Regions from separate parts of the Ornithinibacillus sp. 4-3 genome, predicted to be linked through region 3. Evidence: riboswitches for the same ligand, from Rfam matches in the RefSeq annotation. Region 3 holds a riboswitch; each other region holds the start of a gene.
What was found. Region 3 has a riboswitch for thiamine pyrophosphate ahead of thiW (energy coupling factor transporter S component ThiW). Riboswitches for the same ligand answer to the same signal wherever they lie in the genome.

Region 1: another riboswitch for thiamine pyrophosphate. It lies ahead of AB4Y30_RS02485 (YkoF family thiamine/hydroxymethylpyrimidine-binding protein); the one in region 3 lies ahead of thiW (energy coupling factor transporter S component ThiW).
Region 2: another riboswitch for thiamine pyrophosphate. It lies ahead of AB4Y30_RS16730 (ABC transporter substrate-binding protein); the one in region 3 lies ahead of thiW (energy coupling factor transporter S component ThiW).
Region 4: another riboswitch for thiamine pyrophosphate. It lies ahead of thiT (energy-coupled thiamine transporter ThiT); the one in region 3 lies ahead of thiW (energy coupling factor transporter S component ThiW).

What each region holds. Positions count from the first base shown of each region.
Region 1 is NZ_CP162599.1:491,614-496,828, forward strand. Features, by position in the region: gene AB4Y30_RS02470 (M20/M25/M40 family metallo-hydrolase) at 107-1,471, shown strand; gene AB4Y30_RS02475 (ABC transporter substrate-binding protein) at 1,885-3,333, shown strand; gene AB4Y30_RS02480 (hypothetical protein) at 3,338-3,496, shown strand; gene AB4Y30_RS02485 (YkoF family thiamine/hydroxymethylpyrimidine-binding protein) at 3,761-4,351, opposite strand; TPP riboswitch at 4,545-4,642, opposite strand; gene trpA (tryptophan synthase subunit alpha) at 4,700-5,215, opposite strand, start outside.
Region 2 is NZ_CP162599.1:3,484,269-3,489,483, reverse strand. Features, by position in the region: gene AB4Y30_RS16735 (ABC transporter permease) at 1-207, opposite strand, end outside; gene AB4Y30_RS16730 (ABC transporter substrate-binding protein) at 331-1,344, opposite strand; TPP riboswitch at 1,467-1,575, opposite strand; gene AB4Y30_RS16725 (glycosyltransferase family 4 protein) at 1,920-3,002, shown strand; gene AB4Y30_RS16720 (hypothetical protein) at 3,573-4,121, shown strand; gene AB4Y30_RS16715 (amidohydrolase) at 4,318-5,215, opposite strand, start outside.
Region 3 is NZ_CP162599.1:2,977,791-2,983,005, forward strand. Features, by position in the region: gene thiM (hydroxyethylthiazole kinase) at 1-730, opposite strand, end outside; gene thiD (bifunctional hydroxymethylpyrimidine kinase/phosphomethylpyrimidine kinase) at 727-1,533, opposite strand; gene thiW (energy coupling factor transporter S component ThiW) at 1,553-2,044, opposite strand; TPP riboswitch at 2,149-2,260, opposite strand; gene argH (argininosuccinate lyase) at 2,316-3,632, opposite strand; gene AB4Y30_RS14550 (ornithine--oxo-acid transaminase) at 3,757-4,947, opposite strand.
Region 4 is NZ_CP162599.1:1,283,055-1,288,269, forward strand. Features, by position in the region: gene AB4Y30_RS06230 (NAD(P)/FAD-dependent oxidoreductase) at 1-867, shown strand, start outside; TPP riboswitch at 1,281-1,388, shown strand; gene thiT (energy-coupled thiamine transporter ThiT) at 1,471-2,049, shown strand; gene AB4Y30_RS06240 (hypothetical protein) at 2,184-3,608, shown strand; gene AB4Y30_RS06245 (VOC family protein) at 3,767-4,159, shown strand; gene AB4Y30_RS06250 (LURP-one-related/scramblase family protein) at 4,207-4,704, shown strand; gene AB4Y30_RS06255 (GntR family transcriptional regulator) at 4,796-5,215, opposite strand, start outside.

The DNA of each region.
Region 1 (5,215 bases), 1.2 Mb from region 3:
AAAGTAATTGTACCTTTATAAAGATGAAGTAACTTGATAAATGGTTTACAAATTAACTCATCTAACCATTTGAATGATTCAGAGTATTTTACAAAGGCGGGATAAAATGACTAATAGGGAGCAAATAAAAAAATACATAAATAAAAACCAAAAGGAATTTATAGATGTTTTATTTACTTTATTAAAGCAACCCAGTATCAGTTCTCAAAATATAGGAATAAAAGAATGTGCTGATTTATTGCAAGGAATAATGAAAAAAGCAGGAATTGAAAATGTAAAGATAATGGAATCTAATGGCCACCCATTTGTATATGGAGATTTAATGTCACCAGAAAATGAGTTTACGCTTTTAATCTATGGTCATTATGATGTTCAACCACCAGAACCACTTGATAAATGGATTTCACCGCCATTTAAGCCCATTATTCGTAATAATAAAATTTACGCACGCGGTGTTGGCGATAATAAGGGACAATTATTAGCCCATATTTTGGCTGTGAAAACCTTATTAGACCTTCAAGGATCTATCCCAATTAATTTAAAATTCATTTTTGACGGTGAAGAAGAGAATGGGAGCCCTAATTTAAAACCTTTTATGGTAAAGCATAAAGAAATGTTACAAGCAGATTTAATTTATCGTTCAGATGGTCCACTTGATAGTAGTGGTGCACCAATCATTAATTTGGGCGGACGGGGGATGGTATCTTTAGAGTTAACAGCTACAGGTGCGGACCGTGACCATCATTCTGGAAATAAAGGAAATATAGTACCAAACCCTGCTTGGAAATTAATTGATTTATTAAGCGCGTTGCGTACACCAGATGGTACTGTTCAAGTTGAAGGATTTTATGATGATGTTCGAGCATTAAGCGAAAGAGATTTAGAAATTATTCGTTCCAATTATTTTGATGCAGATGAAAAAGCAAAAACTTATGGTTTAAAACATTTAGACATGGATGGTGAAACCTATTTTAAAAATAAATCAGTTGTCCCAACATTTAATATTAATGGTATAGCAAGCGGATATATGGGTGAAGGTCATAAAACCATTATTCCAAGCACTGCAACAGTAAGACTTGATGTTAGGCTAGTAGCGGATCAAGATCCTAGAGATATTTTCAATAAAATCAAAAATCATATTCAAAAAATAGCACCTGATATAAAAGTAAGTGGAGAAGGCTCATTTCCTCCATCGCGTATTCCCACTGATTTACCTGTTGTACAAGCTGTTATTAAATCGATTGAAAAAACATATGAACAAAAAGCTTTGATTTTCCTAGCAGCAGGTTCTTCAGGCCCAAACAACATCTTTACAGATGTGCTTAACAAACCATCGATAAGTGTACCTTATGCTAACGCAGATGAAGACAATCATGCACCAAATGAAAATATGAATGTCGATTTATTCTTCAAAGGAATTGAGGCAAGTTGTAATGTAATGAATGATTTAGCGGATGATGAACCATCGTAATAGAGTAAAAATAACACTAGTCCAGAATGTTAGATAAATCATTATTTAATGTTTTCTATTCAATATAGTTTATATAATATCTGGCACCCAAAATTAGGAAAAATTTTGCGTATTAATAAACTAAGTAAAATGCTAAATAAGCTGCATAAAGGATGATTTTCATTAACTAAATTTCCTGAAAAACTGTTGAGGGAGGTGAATGTTTTTTGTGCTATTTAACTTATCTAGAAAGCTTATTTTAGAGGCATAAGAATTACAAGTGTAGATATGAGGGGGTATAAAAGATTAAGTATTTAAGTGTGTTTAAATTACTATTTATTTTATTGTTATCAATGGCATTGATTGCATGTTCAAATTCGACTTCAAGCAATAATGAGAAAGAAGACCCAAAAGAAATAAAAGGAGAACTAAATGTGGCCTTTCCTTCACAACCTCCATCATTAGATAACCATCTTACTACTGCACGATCCACTATTGAAGTAACGAGAAATATATTTGAAACGCTAGTCACATTTGATTTAGATTATAATGTCAAGCCAATGTTAGCTGAATCATGGGAAGAGAGTGAGGATGGAAAAACAATTACCTTTAATTTACGAAAAGGAGTTTTATTCCATACTGGTGAGGAGATGGATGCAGATGATGTTGTGGCTTCCATGAATAGATGGCTAAAACTATCTGGCACCGGGAAAGAAACCTTTGAGGGAGCTGAATTTATAAAGGTTGATGATTATACAGCTAGTTTGGAACTTGTTGAACCAGTTTCAATTACTCTCGCTGTCTTAGCATTTAATGGTGCTAACTTGCCTTCAATTATGCCGAAAGAAATTGTGGAAAGTGCGGGTGAGGAAAGTATTAATGAGTATATTGGAACTGGTCCGTTCAAATTTGAAGAATGGAAACAAGATCAGTATATTCACCTAACACGATTTGAAGATTATCAACCGATTAACGAACCGGCAGATGGGTTATATGGTAAAAAAGAGGCACTTGTAAATGATTTGTACTTACATTATACTCCTGATTCTCATACGACGATGTCTGGCTTAATGTCTGGTGAGTATGATATTGCTTCAAGTCTTCCTATAGATGGTTTGGATCAGTTAAAAAATAATGAAAATATCAAGATAGATTCGGCATCTGACAACAGATTAAGTATTTACTTTAACAAAAAGAAAGGATTATTTGCAAATCCAATCGCCAGGGAAGCTATAGCAATTGGATTAAATAATGAGGATATTTTGATGGCCTCTTTTACAGATCCAGAGTATTATAACCTCAGTCATAATTTGATGATGTCTCATCAAGAGGAACAGTGGTACAGTGATTATGGAAAAGATAGGTACAACCAAAATGATATAGATTATGCTAAGGAGCTTCTGGAGGAAGCGGGATATAATGGTGAAGAAATCACTATTTTGACGGGAAGAGATCATGACTATATCTATAATTCAGCTGTTGTCCTTCAAGAACAGCTCGAAAAACTAGGAATGAATGCAAAATTAGCAGTATATGATTCTGCTACCGTTTCCGAATTACGTGAAGATGAGAATGCATATGATCTCTATACTAAGTCTGATACTCCAAGACCTGAACCAACTTCATTACTGTTCATGAACAGTAGCTTTTCGGGGTGGACAGATAGCCCAGAGCTCGATGCCTTGTTAGATGAGATATGGAGCCAGCCTAATCTAGAAGGCGCGCAAAAATTGTATGATGATTTACAAAGATGGTTTATAGATTATCGACCAATCATAAAAGTTGGAGATGGTAATGCGCTTTATGCATATAGAGATACGATAGAGGGATTAGAGTGGATGGACTCGTTGATTCTTTGGAATGTACGTAAGATGGAAGAATAATGAATTGAACAATGAAAATCAACTATATCGAAGTACTTCTGAAGATGAAGGAATTTCGTCTAAAGCGATATTATCTTTTTTAGATGCTGTGGAAGAGGAAAACTTGAATTACATTAGTTTCATGCTCGTCAGAAACGATAAAGTGATTGCAGAAGGGGCTTAGAACTACGTTTATTAGAGGTTTAAAGATTAAGGATTATAGGATACCAATTCAGATGGAAATCACACTGGGGAGGCATTCAATTTTCTACAGACATAGCAAAGTTTGGGCAGTTTTATTTACAAAAATGAATGTGGAATAGCCGAATAATCGTACAAAATGAATGGATGAAATCTAGAAAATAGGATAAAAAATCAAGATGTTATAGAACTACCATAAAAGAGTTAGAGTTGGCTTACTACATTGATAAGCCAACTCTAACTCTTTTTATTCTACATGCGATGGGCTATTTGCAGAGATAGAAACAGTCATCACAGTATGGCTTGAACCGCCATCAACAGTTGCTTGGAATACAGATTCGAGTCCTTTAAATACATCAACAGCTTCCCCATGTAAACGGGTAGAATAATGTGCTTTTGACACCTCAACATATGCTCTCATTGCCTCAATTTGGCTATAAATAATATCCATATATTGCCCACCACCTAAAGGGTAAAGCGAAAATTTTGCAGCTACATATTGTTTTAAATCTGCAAAGTTAGGTTGATTGAGACGAACATCATCTTCAGCCATAAATACATCACCAGTAGAGTCACCAGGGCAACCAAGTGAATAAGTTACCTGTAAACCTACATGCTTTCCTGTTTTAGCAGCATGTAGGAACATAGCAGCTGTCACATCAAATACATGTACAAGCTTCCCGCGAACAGTTGTTGTAACATCATCTGTCTCTACCCATACTTTGGAAGTATCGACCTCTTTTAATGCATTTAAAATAATATCCACAAAGTCATCACTCATTGGATAAATTGAAAAACTAGCACCTGCAATTTTACTTGTACCACAAGTTAATTCCATGTTAAAAATCCTCCTTTAAAATTAATAAATAATGATGTTTTGGCATAATGATCTCTAGATTTTTCTATTAACATCTGTGATATTTGCCAGAGATTTACTTGTCCACTAGCTATAGAGGAAGAAGTATTCTGCTGAAAGAAAATAAAAGACTGCGCCTTGGAAAAGGGCAGTCTTAATGTATGCAATGATACGTATCATTTTGACTACACTTCCCCACGCTAGTATTACCTAGTTCGGGTTATAAGGGTCAGAAAGTTTTCTTCTCAGCTAGAAGCTCCCCTAGTGTGGAAATATTCATTTATAACTACATATAATCCTAACGAAATATTTTAAAAAAGTAAAGTTATCCTATTTAGCAATAGATCCTTGAATGAGCTCTGTTATTTCTTCTCTTTTTCCTTCATGAAGAAGACTTACGATGGTACTTCCTACAATAACACCGTCACAATGCTTGCTTAATGCATGTGCTTGCTCAATAGAGGAGACACCAAATCCGGCAAGTACAGGAACGGAGCTAGCTTGTTTTAATGATGCTAGATAATCTCCTACTCCATCCTTATGGGTTGTTCTAGCTCCTGTTGTTCCTGTGACAGAGACTGCATATAGGAAGCCTTCAGAACGTTCTGCTATTGCCTGAATTCTTTCTTTTGTACTGGTTAGAGCAGCTAATCGAATAAAGGCAATATCGTTTTCCTTTAAGCTTTCTGAAAGAAGTAATTCTTCTTCCATTGGCACGTCAGGAATAATAACACCATCTACTCCAGCAGCTGCACAATTCTCAGCAAACTTAGCAGAGCCATAGCGGAAAATAGGGTTAATATAAGTCATTAGTATAATTGGTACATGGCGTGTTTCTTTAGATTT
Region 2 (5,215 bases), 510 kb from region 3:
CAAAGCGATAATTAAGCCAACAGAAACACCGATAGCGAATCCCGAAGTTGTAAGTTGTAGGGATGCATAGAAATGTGGCATAAACTCGGGAAGTACTTCTGTGAATTCTGTCCAAATATCAGAAGGAGCAGGTAGGAACCATTTTTCTATATCAAAAATGCGGGTTGCTAATTCCCAGAGAAGAATCACGACTATAATTGCAGTCACAGGCCGCCAGCTATTTTTTATTATTTGCAGGATCATTGTATAACACCACGCTATTTTATAATTTTATGAAATTCATTAAATAAAGGGATTGCTGAAAATGACCTCAACAATCCCTGATTCTGATTACTTTTCAGGTAAGAAATCATTTGTGAATGCTTTTTCAAAATCAATTAGTTCATCAACAATACCATTTTCATGCAGGAATTTAGCAGGCTTCTCCCATCTTTCTAGCTCTTGAATTCCCCATTGTTCGGCATCATCTTGGTAGCGATCTGCTAACCATTCTTGACTATGTTTAACTAGCTCAGGATCTAAATCGGGTTCAGCTTCTATTAAAATATTTGCTGCTGCTTCTGGATTATCTATTGCGAATTCATATCCCTTTGTAGCTCCATGGATAAATGCTCTCACAGTATCAGGATCTGATTCGATCATATCTTCGCTGGTTACTAAAACAGGTGTATAGAAATCAAGCCCATCTGCAACGTCGATATAATACATCATATTGATGTCCAGCCCACGTAACCCTGCTTCTATGCCTGTCCAGCCGTAGAATACTGTAGAGAAGTCCACATCTCTTTCAATAGCTGTAAACCAATCAGATTGTCCAATATTGATAAAATCAACCTTTTCTACATCTGCACCATTTTCTTCCATGATGAAACGCATCATAGCCTCTTGTAGCGGAACTCCAATGCCTCCAAACTTTTTCCCTTCAAAGTCTTTCGGTGTTTGAATGTTTTTATCTACTGGTGACGCATATCCAGCTGTGTTATGTTGAATCACTGCAGCAATAGAAACGAGCGGGAGACCTTCAGGGCGAGCCATAATAAGACGCTCTTGGTAGCTTACTCCAAAGTCTGCTGTCCCAGAAGCGACAAGTTGGTTAGAGCCAACCTCTCCAGGCAGTATGATTTCTACATCTAATCCTTCCTCTTCAAAGAATCCTTTTTCTTTAGCAACATAAATTCCAGTATGGTTTGTATTTGGTGTCCAATCAAGAACGAAAGTAACAGGTGTTAATTTTTTGCCATCTCCAGATTTTTTATTTGTGTCATTGTCTTCTTTCTCACTACTACAAGCAGAGATAACAATAGCTAACACGACGAACACACATAAATAAAATGCTTTCTTCAAAATTTTCCCCTCCGTAAGTTCATTGTTGTCATTTTAATATGTTAGTCCTCCTGAAATAAAAAAATGCACTAAGATTAGCTCTTAGCGCATGGGAAATTAAACATTCATTTATCGTATTACAATGAATTAACGTCTATGTTCCCTACGCTGGTACCAACCAGATCAGGTTCTAAGGGTTAGCATCTTATGGATGCAATCTCAGCTTTAAAGAAAGCTCCCCTACATAACATATAAAATTGTACATCATTCAAATAATGTGTAATGCATTACAGAGATAAGTATGCCATAAAAAATTAAAAGTTGCAAAGACATCAAAATCCATTTTCTAGAGTAACTGATTTTCTGTAATAAAAATAAAAAATGAAATAATCATTTTGTAGCTTATTTTGACAAATATAAGGCAGAAGAAAAGTGATTATTCCTCTTTGTTTTATTTTCTCATGTTCAATTCCTCATAAATTCGATATAATATAGCAAACTAAAAGTACGTGATAAAAATTAGCAATTTAGTTTAAATTTGAAATCCCTCTTAAAGAAAAAGAGCTGTTAAACGATAGCATTACAAGGAGGACATGATGATTCAATCATTTGATTTAATTGTTGCTCTACTTATAGCATGTGTTTCAACATTTATATTAACGATACCTGTACGAGCCCTCGCTATGAAATTTGAAGTGTTGGACCATCCAAACAGGAGAAAAATACATGAAAATCCAACTCCAAGACTTGGAGGCGTGGCTATTTTTATTGGATCTTATTTAGGGATTCTTTATCTGCAGCCACAGCATGAACATTTATGGGAAATCTTCTTTGGATCATTAATTATTGTTATTATTGGCGCTCTAGATGATCGATTTGAATTAAGGCCATATGTCAAACTAGGAGGACATATTGCAGCCGCCGCATTGGTAATTTCTTCCGGTTTAGTAATTGAGAAAATCACACTACCTTTTTTTGGAGTAGTAGAACTAGGTTTTATTAGTGTTCTTGTTACTTTCATTTGGATTATTGGAATTACGAATGCAATTAATTTGATTGACGGTTTAGATGGTTTAGCCACAGGAGTGACAACCATTGCTTTTACAAGCATGTTAATTATGGCGATGATTGATGTGCGTGTAGTGGCTGCTTACTTCTGTATTGTATTGATTGGTTCAAATTTAGGATTTCTATACCATAATTTTTATCCAGCAAAGATATATATGGGTGATTCAGGCTCAAACTTTTTAGGATATATGATTGCAGTAGTATCGATTCTTGGTTTATTTAAGAATATTGCGCTATTAAGCTTTATTATTCCAGTAATCTTATTAGCTGTACCAATTTTCGACACTTTTTTTGCGATTGTAAGGAGAATTAAAAATAAAGAAAGTATTATGGTAGCAGATAATTACCATGTGCATTATCAACTACTTCGGGCAGGTTATACGCATCGTGGAGCCGTAGTAATTATTTATGTGTTTAGCGCAGTTTTTGGTGTGTTAGCAGTTCTATTTGCTAAAGCCTCTATTACCTTTGCTTTATTGATTACTGCCCTTGTTCTTGTTGTTCTACATTTATTAGCAGAAATGGCAGGAATTGTTCTTGGAGGAAGAAGACCCGTGATAGATGCGTACAAACGACTATTTGTTCGGAAAAAAAATGTGGAAGATCGTTAATTAATAAAGTTGTATTTCGTTTGAAATTCAAACACCTGTAGATAGAAGTCTAAAATCTGCAGGTGTTTTTTTGTGAGATAAGAAAGTGTAAAACTTTTGCACAAATTTATTCTTATTCAGAGATAGAACTGTCTAGCTCCGAGCGTCAAAAACTAAGAAAACAATAAAGAAGACTTGACGATTGGCAAGCCGTCAGGCGCAGACAGAGTCATAGCCGCACTTTCATCAGCTAAATACGGTCACGTCACGAGCACCAACGCTGATACTAGGACATCCTGTCCGTCGTGCCTCGCAGGTGAAAGTCAACATCGGTTTTGTTTTATAAGGAAGCCCGACTAAAATCAGGCTAAAGTCTAACGTCGGATACCCCTAAAGAGGCATGTTTCCTTTATCTCAGTTGTGCCACTCCAATTTCTACTTTTTTCGACGGACAGGATGTGCTAGTACAGACACGCGTTTTTAGTCTGTAAGGGCGCTCTCGCTTTTCGCCTAGTAGGATTTATGTCATAAAATAGATTTTTTTGTTATGATATGTATAGGAAGAAGGTCTTATAAAAAAGGGGGAAGAAGTTGAAAAAACTAGTTTTCTTATTTGTTTTAATGGTTTTGGTAATTGCCGGATGCGGAAAGAGCGAAGGAGTTCCCGAGATTACAGAATTAATAGATGAACATTTAAATGTATCTCCATATATTCCAAAGATAGACCATGAGATCGGGACAGTGACGTTGGAATATATCGTTGGATTCGAGGATGGAGATCCGCAAAGTGTGAATGTGGAATACAAAGCTTCTTTAGATGAAAAGGTAGATAGTGAGCTTGTAGAGGTTTGGCAAGAAGAGAATCCAGCAACGGAAATTATTTATGGTGATTTATACATGGATCCAGCTGTAATTGTATTAACAATATTTCCAGAAGGAGCAGGATCAATAATTGACGCAGAAATAATTGAAATTGATGGACATGAGATAGAGTATTTAAAAACAGAAGAGGGTTTGGATATTGTTCACATGAATATTAATTTTGATGACGTAGGATATAGTATTCAATACGCTGTAGAATCAGATGATATTGATGAAGCGGCAAAGGACTTTGCTGAAGATATTATTAAAAATAATTAAAGCAGGAAATTAGACAAACAAGCATGGGACTGGGACAAAAGGAAAAACTAAGCTTGAAATCCGAACAATATTCAAATGAAGCGAAGTATATTTCCTACGCTGTCATTCGCACAATTTATGTTTGGAATTAGCTAAGTAATAAATTCCTATGTTCCAGCCTCTATGCTTGTTTTCATTATTCAGTAAATCACATTAATTAAAACACAATCGTATCTACATCAGATTGAACAGTTTTATCGCGAACTAATTGCCCGTCAATATAGACAGCCTCCACTTCATCCTGTAAATGGAAGGGATTACCATTCCAGATGACAAAATCCGCATCTTTTCCAGCTTCAATAGATCCAACACGATCTTCTACTCCTAGATGTTTAGCGGCATTGATGGTAATTGATTTTAAAGCTTCTTGTTCAGATAAACCTTCACGTATTGCGTGCACTAAACTGGTACGTAAGAAACGTACACCAATAACTGGATGATCTACTGTTAAAGAACAAGATACACCAGCGTCTGTTAACCGTTTAATTGTATGCCAGCCTTTACGTTTTGTCTCTACTTTATTACGAGATGACATAGTAGGTCCAACCGAAACAGGAACATCATGCTTAGCAATAAATTCAGCTATTTCATGTCCTTCTGTCCCATGCTCTAAGGACATATCAATATCGAACTCACGCTTAATGCGCAAAGCAGTTACGATATCATTAGCACGATGTGCATGAATTCGGAGTGGAATTTCTTTGTTTAATACTTTCACTAAGTTCTCTAATCCTAGATTTCGTTCTTTTTTATCACTGTTTAAATAATTTTGTGCTTCGATAAGCTTACTTCTTAATAATGCGGCAATACCCATACGTGTTTTAGGAGGCTTGCCTTTTGAACCGTGCGCATTTTTAGGATTTTCTCCTAGTGCAGCTTTCATCCCTGATGGAGAACGTAATAACATTTCATCGACGATATTACCAACGGTCTTCATCACAACCATTTCCCCACCGATAACATTTGCACTACCTGGCATGACTTGTACTGTTGTAATTCCTTCATTTCGGCAATCCTGAAATCCAACTTCTGTTGGGTCAATAGCATCAAGTGCA
Region 3 (5,215 bases):
CGATAAAGGCAGGAAGGAATGTACCTGTGCCTTTTACATCGCTTCTTTGAGCAGCTTTTTCAGCAGCTAAGCCATAAAACTGAACTGCTTTATATGCTGCATCTAGTTTTTCTGCTTGAGCTGTTAAACAAGCAGTGATAATAGAACCAAGCAAACAGCCTGCACCTGTGATTCTTGTGAGATACTCATGACCAGTGCTATTTTCTTTTAATTTTCCGTTATGATAAATCATATCAATTTCTCCAGTTACAACAGCTAAAGTATTGTATTTTTCTGCAACCAATTGAGCAATCTCTGCTAATTTGGAGCTATTATTACCAATAGCATCTACACCTTTTGTCTCCCATTCAATAGCTACTAAATGTGCCATTTCCCCAGCATTACCTTTAATGGCAGTAAAAGAAATCTCCTCTAATAGGATCTGAATGATTTGCTTTCGAAAATGTGAAGCACCAACACCTACAGGGTCAAGTACAACTGGAATTCCTCTTTCATTTGCAGTTTGTCCAGCAATAATCATCGCCTTCAAATCCTTCTCTGCCATCGCGCCAATATTAATCAGTACTCCCTTTGCAATCCCAACGATATTGCGTATTTCCGATGGTTCTTTTGCCATGATAGGAGATCCCCCAAAGGAAAGTAATCCATTTGCTGTAAAATTCATTACCACTTGATTTGTTAAATGATGAATCAACGGCCGCTCTTTTCTAACTTGTTCAATCAGATTCATGAGTAAATACTTTCCTTTCTAGTAGCAAAATGATTGGTAGGTCCATTTCCTGCACCTAGATTAAATGAATGCCTAATGGCCTCTGTCACATAATGCTTACTTTTTTCAACCGCTTCTAATAAAGAAAATCCATGACTTAAATAAGCGGTAATGGCTGCAGAATATGTACATCCTGTTCCATGTGTATTTACTGTATCAATCCGTTTTTCGGTAAAGGTATGCATTTCTTTTCCATCATAGAGAAAGTCAACTGCGTCTCCCGAAAGATGTCCACCTTTCACAAGTGCTGCTCCTGCTCCATATTCATAAACAATTTTCATTGCTGCTGTTTGCATTTCTTCAATATTTTCGATCTTTTCCCCAGTTAAAAATTCTGCTTCTGGAATATTTGGCGTAATGATTGTACAAAGTGGCACAAGCTTATCCCGTAAATAAATTCGCGCATCTTCATTGATTAGCGTATCTCCACTTGTAGCAACCATCACAGGATCAATCACGAAGGGAAGATTCCTATCCTTAATTTTCGTATAAATAATATCCATCATATCGATATTGGCAATCATTCCTGTTTTAAACGCATTTACTGGCATATCAGAAAAAACAGAGTCTAACTGATCAGCAATCATCTCAAGTGGAAGATGATGAATGTTTTGAACACCTGTTGTATTCTGCGCAACAACAGATGTAATAATAGACATCCCATAGCTTTGTAATTCTTGAAATGTTTTTAAATCTGCTTGAATTCCTGCTCCACCTGAAGGATCTGTACCTGCAATCGTTAAAGAACAAGCTACTTTTTTCATTCTAAGCAACCCCTTTTTACTAATTTTTTATTTGGATAAACTTCTCATGTTTAATACGAACAACGATAAATAAGGCAATCCCTGCTCCGGCAATGCTACTTACAAGGAAAGGTGGGATAAAGAATAGTGCACCAAATGAAGTGCCCATCACAATTTTTGCAAAAGGTACAGAGAATAGCGCACCAATAACCCCGCTTCCAATCACTTCTCCGATAGCAGCAAAATATTTCTTACCTAGCTTTTGATATAAGTAGCCTGCTAAAAATGCGCCAATCATTCCTCCTGGAAATGCGAGTAATGAGCCTAGTCCTAGCATGTTTCTTAATAAACCAATAATAAATGCAATCACAACAGCTGGACCAGGGCCAAGTACTACAGCAGCAATAACATTTACTGCATGCTGAACTGGATAAGCTTTAGCGATACCTGCAGGAAACCAAATAAGGTGTGATCCTAACACACCAATAGCGATTAGCAATGCCATTGTCGTAAGTAATCTTGTTCGATTCATTATTACTTCCTCCTTTAAATATCTTGGAAGAAAGTCGTCTTATAAATATTAAAAACCAGGTTCAGAGCATAGCTGAACCTGGCCGTCGTAGTTAAATGGACAATTAAATTATTCGACTACTTCCCTCCGCTAGTATGAACTAGATCAGGTTCACAAGAGTTAGAAATGTTTACATTTCCTCTCAGCTCAATAAATAGAGCACCCCTAGTAGTGTGACTATTAAATTCTTCATTCAGTATATCAGAAAATTTAAATTTTGTCTTGATTCTGATTATTGTAATTCTACTTTCGTTCCTTTATTTAAAATACTTTCATGATCAATGTATTCATAAATATCATCTTTAATTAAATCAGTAAATTCTTGTAATTCCTCTAAAGTTAATTCTTCTATCCCTTTATCCTGGTCCTCACAATAAATAACAATCCGACCAACTACCCCATGAGCATCTCTAAATGGCATACCTGCTTTCACTAAGTAATCTGCAAGCTCTGTTGCATTTAAAAATCCTTTTTTCACTGCTTGACGCATATTTTCCTTATTTACCTTTAATGTACGAATCATTTCTGACATAATCGTTAAGGACGCAATCGTTGTATCTACCGCATAGAAGAAGGACTCTTTCTCTTCCTGCATGTCTTTATTGTAAGTAAGTGGAATTCCCTTATAAACAGAGAAGATAGAGAATAAAGCACCATATACTTTCCCTGTTTTCCCACGAATTAGTTCTGCAGCATCTGCATTTTTCTTCTGTGGCATAATACTACTTCCAGTTGCATAAGCATCATCAATTTCCACAAATTTAAACTCTTGGCTACACCAAATAATTAATTCTTCACTTAATCGGCTTAGATGCATCATAATAATGGAAAATGCTGAGGTTAATTCTAAAATATAATCACGCTCAGCAACGCCATCCATGAAATTATCTACAGGTTTATCAAAACCAAGTTCCTTTGTCGTAATCGTACGATCAATTAGATGAGTCGTTCCAGCTAAAGCACCTGATCCTAATGGATTTTCATTTAATAATTCCAATGCATTTTGCACACGCTTTTGATCGCGGTCAAACATTTGATAATAAGCAAGTAAATGATATTTAAAAGTAACGATTTGTGCACGCTGTAGATGTGTATAGCCTGGCATGATATATGGATTTGCTTCTGCTTTTTCTTTTAATACAGCCTTGAAATGATCTAAAATATCAATAATTTCTCGGGCTTGCTTTCTTGCATACATTCTCGTATCTACAGCTGTTTGGTCGTTTCGGCTACGTGCTGTATGTAATTTCTTACCCACATCTCCAATACGCTCAATCAGATTCATTTCCACAAAGCTATGGATGTCCTCGTAATTTCCTTCTATTGGTAATTTACCATTTTCTATATCTGCTAAGATTGATTGTAGACCAGCCCGAATTTGCTCGCCTTCTTCTTTCGTAATAATGCCACATTCTGCAAGCATTTTTGCATGTGCTAAACTCCCCGTAATATCCTCCACATAGATGCGTTGATCTAATTCTAGAGAACTATTAAACTCCTCCATTAAACGACTGCCTTCATTTCTAAAACGAGCACCCCATAAATTCATTGATTTCCCTCCAGTTTATCTGATTTGAATCATCTTCTATTTCTAATTGGAAAAACGAACAAAGTCAGTCATTGATTTGTTCGTTTTTCTATTCTAGCATATTTATTTTTATATTTTAGAAATTTTAATTAAATAATCCTTTGATTTTTTCAATTGCCCAATCAAGGTCTTCTTTCTCAATTACTAGAGGAGGAGCAAAACGAATTACCGTATCATGTGTTTCTTTACATAATAATCCTGCTTCTTTTAGCTTCTCACAGTATGGGCGAGCATCTTCATCTAATTCAACACCAATGAATAGTCCGCGTCCACGTACATCTTTAATGGATGGATGATCAATTTTCTTCAGCTCTGCTAGGAAATACTCTCCTAGCTCTAAAGAACGCTCACATAAATTTTCTTCCTCTAATACTTCTAGAGCAGCAATAGATACTGCACATGCTAATGGGTTTCCACCAAATGTAGATCCGTGGGAACCAGGGTTAAATACACCTAGAATATCATCATTAGCTGCTACACAAGAGATTGGGAATACACCACCACCAAGTGCTTTACCTAAAATATACATATCTGGCTCGAAGCCTTCCCATTCTGTTGCAAACATTTTACCAGTACGCCCTAATCCTGCTTGGATCTCGTCTGAGATGTATAACACATTATGCTCTTTACATAATTCATAAGCTTTTTTAAGATAGCCAGCTGGTGGAATATTAATTCCTGCTTCTCCTTGAATTGGTTCAGCAATAAATGCAACTGTATTTGGTGTGATTGCCTTTTCTAATGCTTCAATCTCACCATATGGAACTGTCTTAATCCCTGGAAGCATTGGACCAAATCCACGCTTGTACTCTGCTTCTGAAGAAAGGGATACTGCAGCCATTGTGCGACCATGGAAGTTACCATCACAACCGATAATTTCTGCTTTATTTTCTTCTACACCTTTTACTTCATAACCCCAACGACGAGCTGTTTTAATAGCTGTTTCAACTGCTTCAGCTCCTGTATTCATTGGTAAGGACATGTTTTTATTTGTTAGTTTACTAACTTTTTCATACCATGGTCCAAGCTGGTCATTATGGAACGCACGCGAAGTTAATGTTACACGATCTGCTTGATCAATTAATGCTTGAACAATCTTTGGATGACGATGTCCCTGATTCACTGCAGAGTATGCAGCAAGCATATCTAAATAACGATTGCCTTCTGGATCTACTACCCAAGCACCTTCTGCTTCTGAAATAACGATTGGTAGTGGGTTATAATTACGTGCCCCATATTTATCTGTTTGTGCAATAACTTCTGTTGATTTAGTCATTTTATTTCCTCCTCATCATTTACAGTGATACATTTATTCTTTCATAAAGATCTCGCTGATTAACTTCATGTGCAATCAGCGAGCTTTTTTATTGCATAGGAAAGTATAAAATTTTCCTAAGGTTGGTTCTTGCTCGGAGCTAGCGTTGTCTAGCTCCGAGCGCCAAAAACTTAAGAGCTAACGCGAGCCATCCTACAATAAGTCAACATCGGTTTTGCTTTATAAGGAAGCCCGACTAAAACCAGGCTAAGGCCTAACGTCGGATACC
Region 4 (5,215 bases), 1.7 Mb from region 3:
GGAATGGAAGAGAATGCATTTGCTATTAAGGATATCGATTCTTGTCGCTTAATTCGTGAGCATATGGAATATCAATTTGCTAAGTATAATAATAATCCAGATGCTGAGGACCATAGCTTAACTATTTTAGTAGGGGGCGGTGGATTTACTGGTATCGAGCTTGTAGGTGAGCTTGCAGAACGTGTTCCTGAGCTATGTAAGAAGTATGATATTGATCGCTCTAAAGCAAAAATTATCAATGTTGAAGCTACTCCTTCTATTTTGCCTGGCTTTGATGAAGAGTTAATTACATATGCAAAGCAATCTTTAGAAGCTCGTGGCGTTGAATTTCGTTTAGGGGCAATGATTAAAGAATGTACAGAAGATAGCTTTATCGTTGGTGAAGAAGCAGAAGAAATTAAAGCAGGTACAATTGTTTGGACTGGTGGAGTAACTGGTAACTCTGTTTTAGGTGCTTCAGGCTTTGAATTAAACCGTGGAAAAGTTTCTGTTACAGATGATTTACGTTTACCAGAAGATGAGAATATCTTCGTTCTAGGCGATTGTGCATGGGTTTGGAATAAGGAAGCGGATCGTCCATATCCACCAACAGCACAAATTGCACTTCAACAAGGTGTAGCAACAGCGAAGAATATTAAAGCATTAATGTACAACCAACCATTAAATAACTTTGAATTCCATGACAAAGGAACGGTTGCTTCTTTAGGTAGCACAGATGGAATGGGTTCTGTCTTTAATGGTAAAAAATTATTCGGTAAGCCAGCTGCAGTAATGAAAAAAGTAGTGGATAACCGTTCTTTATTCTTACTTGGTGGTGTAGGTTTAATTCTGCGAAAAGGTAAATTAAATCCATTTGATACGCTATAAGAGCGTGTTCAAAAAGGTCATTTCTACGGGACTTTTTGAACAACCTCTATAAAAAGTAAGCAATAAATGGCTGAATAGATTAGCTAGCATTTTCAATTAGTAAACGAAGAAAACGCTAAAGAATGGGAGGTAAACCTAAGATGAAAAACGGATTTTTTAGTTGTTTAGTATTAGGTGTTGCTGCGTTAGTAGGGTATACGATTATTACAAGAACTTTAGAAGAACAAAAAGACTTCAGATAAAAATAATCAAGGCATTGGGAGATGGTGATTCTACTCCTGATGTCTTTTTATTTGCATAATAACCGACCATTATGAAGGGACTCTCGACGCAAGCTTCTACTTTTCTGAAAAAGGGGAATCTTGTTTTATTTTATTTTCTAAGCTATAATAATGATTAGCAAAAAAAGTGTATAAAGCCTCAGGGGGAGCCATATGGCTGAGAGTGAATGTGGGAATAATCATTCAGACCCTTTGAACCTGTTAGTTAATACTAGCGTAGGGATGAGAGCTTATTTGATGGAGCAAGAGCGTAAGGAAGAACCCATCAGAAGCTTCCCTTGGCGTTGCTTTTTTTGTGGAAAAATAAAGGGAGGCATGTTTGATGAGTTCAAAGAAAGTGCTATTTCTAGTAGAGGTAGCCATTTTTACAGCACTTGCATTGGCGCTTGATCTGATTCCGTTTCTAAGCTTTAAAATTTGGGGGCAAGGTGGATCTATTTCCTTTGCGATGATACCAGTATTTATTATCGCATTCCGCTGGGGATTAAAAGGGGGATTATTATCTGGATTTTTATTTGGGATACTCCAAATCCCTTTTGGCGCTTGGATTCTAACACCGTTGCAAGGTTTTATTGAATATGGATTAGCTTTTACCGTCATAGGCTTCGCAGGAGTATTTGCAAAACAAATTCAACAAGCTGTGAAGGATGGAAGAGCCGGAAAATATTTCACGTATATTTTGCTAGGCGTATTATTAGGAACTACCTTACGATTTATTGGGCATTTTATAGCAGGAGTTGTATTTTTTGAAAGGTTTATGCCAGAGAATTTTACAAATATCTGGTTCTATTCCTTTGTATATAATTTCTCTTATTTATTCCCTTGCTTTATTATTTGTAGCGTCGCTGTCTTTTTCTTGTTTTATAAACAACCACGTACTTTATTAAATACAGCATCTTAATATTTGTATACTCACTTCTTCCATGAAGTGAGTTTTTTGTATTGAAAACAAGTCCTAACAACATTTGAAAAATGGTCACCTAACCACTGACATTCGCATAGATTATAGCATTCTATGTAGAAAGGAAGAAACCTATGGATTTGTTGTTTTCACATTGGTTATATGCTGCATTTACGCTAATAATAATTATTACAATGATTTTTAGGAAAGGTGTAGTTTTACCAACATTAATAGGGACATTTTTGGTTGGATGGGTTTATAAAGGAAATATTGTAGATGGATTTACTTCTATATTTCAGGCTAATTTAGTTGCTGCAACTGAATTATTTAATATTTTCTTAATCATTACATTTATGATGGCATTACTTCATTCCTTACGAGATATTGGAGCTGATCAGAAGATGGTTCAGCCGATTCAGAAGGTAATGATTAATGGTCATGTTTCCTTTTTTGTATTAATTGCTGTAACGTACGTTATTTCCCTTTTCTTCTGGCCTACTCCTGCTGTTCCACTGATTTGTGCATTATTGGTTCCAGCTGCTGTTCGTTCTGGTTTACCAATTATGACAGCTGCTGTCGGAGTAGCACTAGCTGGGCAAGGAATGGCTTTATCATCAGACTATATTATTCAAGTAGCGCCAAGTATCTCTGCCGCATCAGCAGGATTAGATACAAGCATTGTTGCTGATAAAGCATTTATTCTGTCACTTATTACTGGAGGTATTGCGATTTTCCTTGCTTATTTCATGTATCGTAAAGGAATTCGTAGTAAAAATCATCCAGATAGTGAATTAGAATTACAGGCAATACAAGAGGAAGAGGATATGCAAAAAAGGGAAAGTACGATTAAAAACTTTACCTTTTGGAGTAAACTCTTTGCGATTCTCGTACCATTGACTTTAACAGCAGTAGTTGTTTATATGATCTATACAAAATTGGCATATGGAAGAACAGGTGGTTTAGAAGGTGGCGATGGTGCAGCGTTTATTGGTGGAGTTGCAGTTATTCTCCTTGTCCTTTCTACAATTGCGTTTGGTAGACAACATGCATTAGATTATGTAAGTAATCATATTACTAATGGATTTATGTTTGCATTTAAGGTGATGGGCCCAGTTATTCCAATTGCAGGATTCTTCTTTTTAGGAAGTAATGAATTCTCAGGGAAAATTTTGGGAATAGAAGAATCTCCACCTGCATTTTTATTTGATCTTGTTGAATCTGCTCAACAATTTATTCCACAAAGTGCTCTTTTCGCTGGTATCAGTTTATTAATCATTGGGATCATAACGGGATTAGATGGCTCAGGATTTTCAGGCTTACCGTTAACAGGAGCTTTAGCAGCTACATTAGAAACTAATGGAATGGATGCTAGTACACTTGCAGCGATTGGGCAAATGGGAGCGGTATGGACTGGCGGCGGAGCAATTATTGCTTGGTCCTCACTAATCGCTATTGCCGGTTTCTGTGGAGTATCTGTCATGGAGTTAGTAAGGAAAAATTTTATACCTGTTATCATAGGTCTTGTTGCAAGCACGCTTATTGCTGTGTTCTTTTTATAAAAATTTTCTTCTATGTAAGTAAGAAATTTCAACTTCTTACTTACATAGATTATCGATTTTTAATGGACAGGCTTGGGTTCAAGATCATGGATAAAAGGTAAAATGGAAGTTATAATAAATGAGTATTTTTATCTTTAAAAAGAGGTAGGTGTGTTGAGATGAAAAAAGCAGCACCATTTTTGATGTTTCAGGGAAATGCAGAAGAGGCAATTAACTTTTACGTAGATAAATTTAAGGAAGCAGAACTTAAAAGTATGACTTACTATCAGGCAAATGGAGCGGGAACAGAAGGAGAGGTAGCAAGTGCTGTCTTCGCTGTTAAAGGACAGGAATTTATGAGCTTTGATAGTCCAATTAAGCATCAATTTGATTTCACACCGTCCTTTTCTGTTTTCATTACTTGTGAATCAGAGGATGAAATAGATACATTATATGCTAAATTGTTAGAAGATGGACATCCATTAATGCCGATTGGGGCTTATGGTTTTAGTAAGAAATTTGGCTGGGTGAATGATCGTTTTGGTGTTTCCTGGCAATTGAATCTAGAGTAATAAATAAAAAGATGCAAAAAATTCAAAGATAAAAAGGGGGCTACATCATGAAACAGCTTTTTATTAAACAAAAGGTCTTCAGTCTAGGTGAGAAGTTTACGGTTAAGGACGAACAAGAGAATGATGTATATTTTGTGGAAGGTAGCTTTATGCAGATTCCAAAGGTATTCTCCATTATGAATGAAATACGAGATGAAGTTGCACATATTACAAAAAAAGTGTTTACCTTTTTGCCGAAATTTGAAGTTGAGGTTGATGGGCGAAATATCTTAACCATTAAGAAAGAGCTCTCCTTTTTAAAGGCACGCTATTCGATTGAAGCAGCAGATATTGAAGTACAGGGTAATTGGTGGGATATGGATTTTCAAATCATACATCAAGGTGAAGTCATTGGGCAAGTAAAGAAAGAATGGTTTACTATAGCTGATAGCTACACGGTTCAAGTAGTGGATGAAGAGATGGAAGCTATCGTTATTGCAATTGTTGTGGCTATTGATTGTGTGAAAGCAGATCAATCATCTTCAGCCTCTGTCAATAATTTCTAAGCATATCCTTTTTTCTTATGAATGTGTGTTTTCTTATATGAATGCAAAAATCCAGCGAATGAACCAAGATGCTCATTTGCTGGATTTATTGTTACTCACTATCATTTTGTACAGTTGGTGGAATGGTTGGCCACATTGGAGTAATGCTAAGGCTATTTAAGTTTACTTTAAAAGCGAAGACATCATATCGATAGTAAAAAATGATTTTCTCGACAAGTTGATTATCTGTACTATAGGTTAAGCGAGATGCCTTCAGCAGAGGAGAGTCTTGTTGAACATTGAGTATTTTGCCAAGTTCTTCACTTGCGGGACATGCTTCAATTGCCTGTTCTGCTTGACTGAGCTTGATTCCTAATTTGTTTTCAAGTAATTCATAAATTGTATAATGTTCAAGTTCTTGATTACTTAAATGTTTGCCTAGTTCCCAAGGAATATATGCTTTTGCTAAGGCGATAGGTTTCTTTTCCACGAAATGAACTCTCTCAATTGCCAAGGTATCAATTTTTTTAGT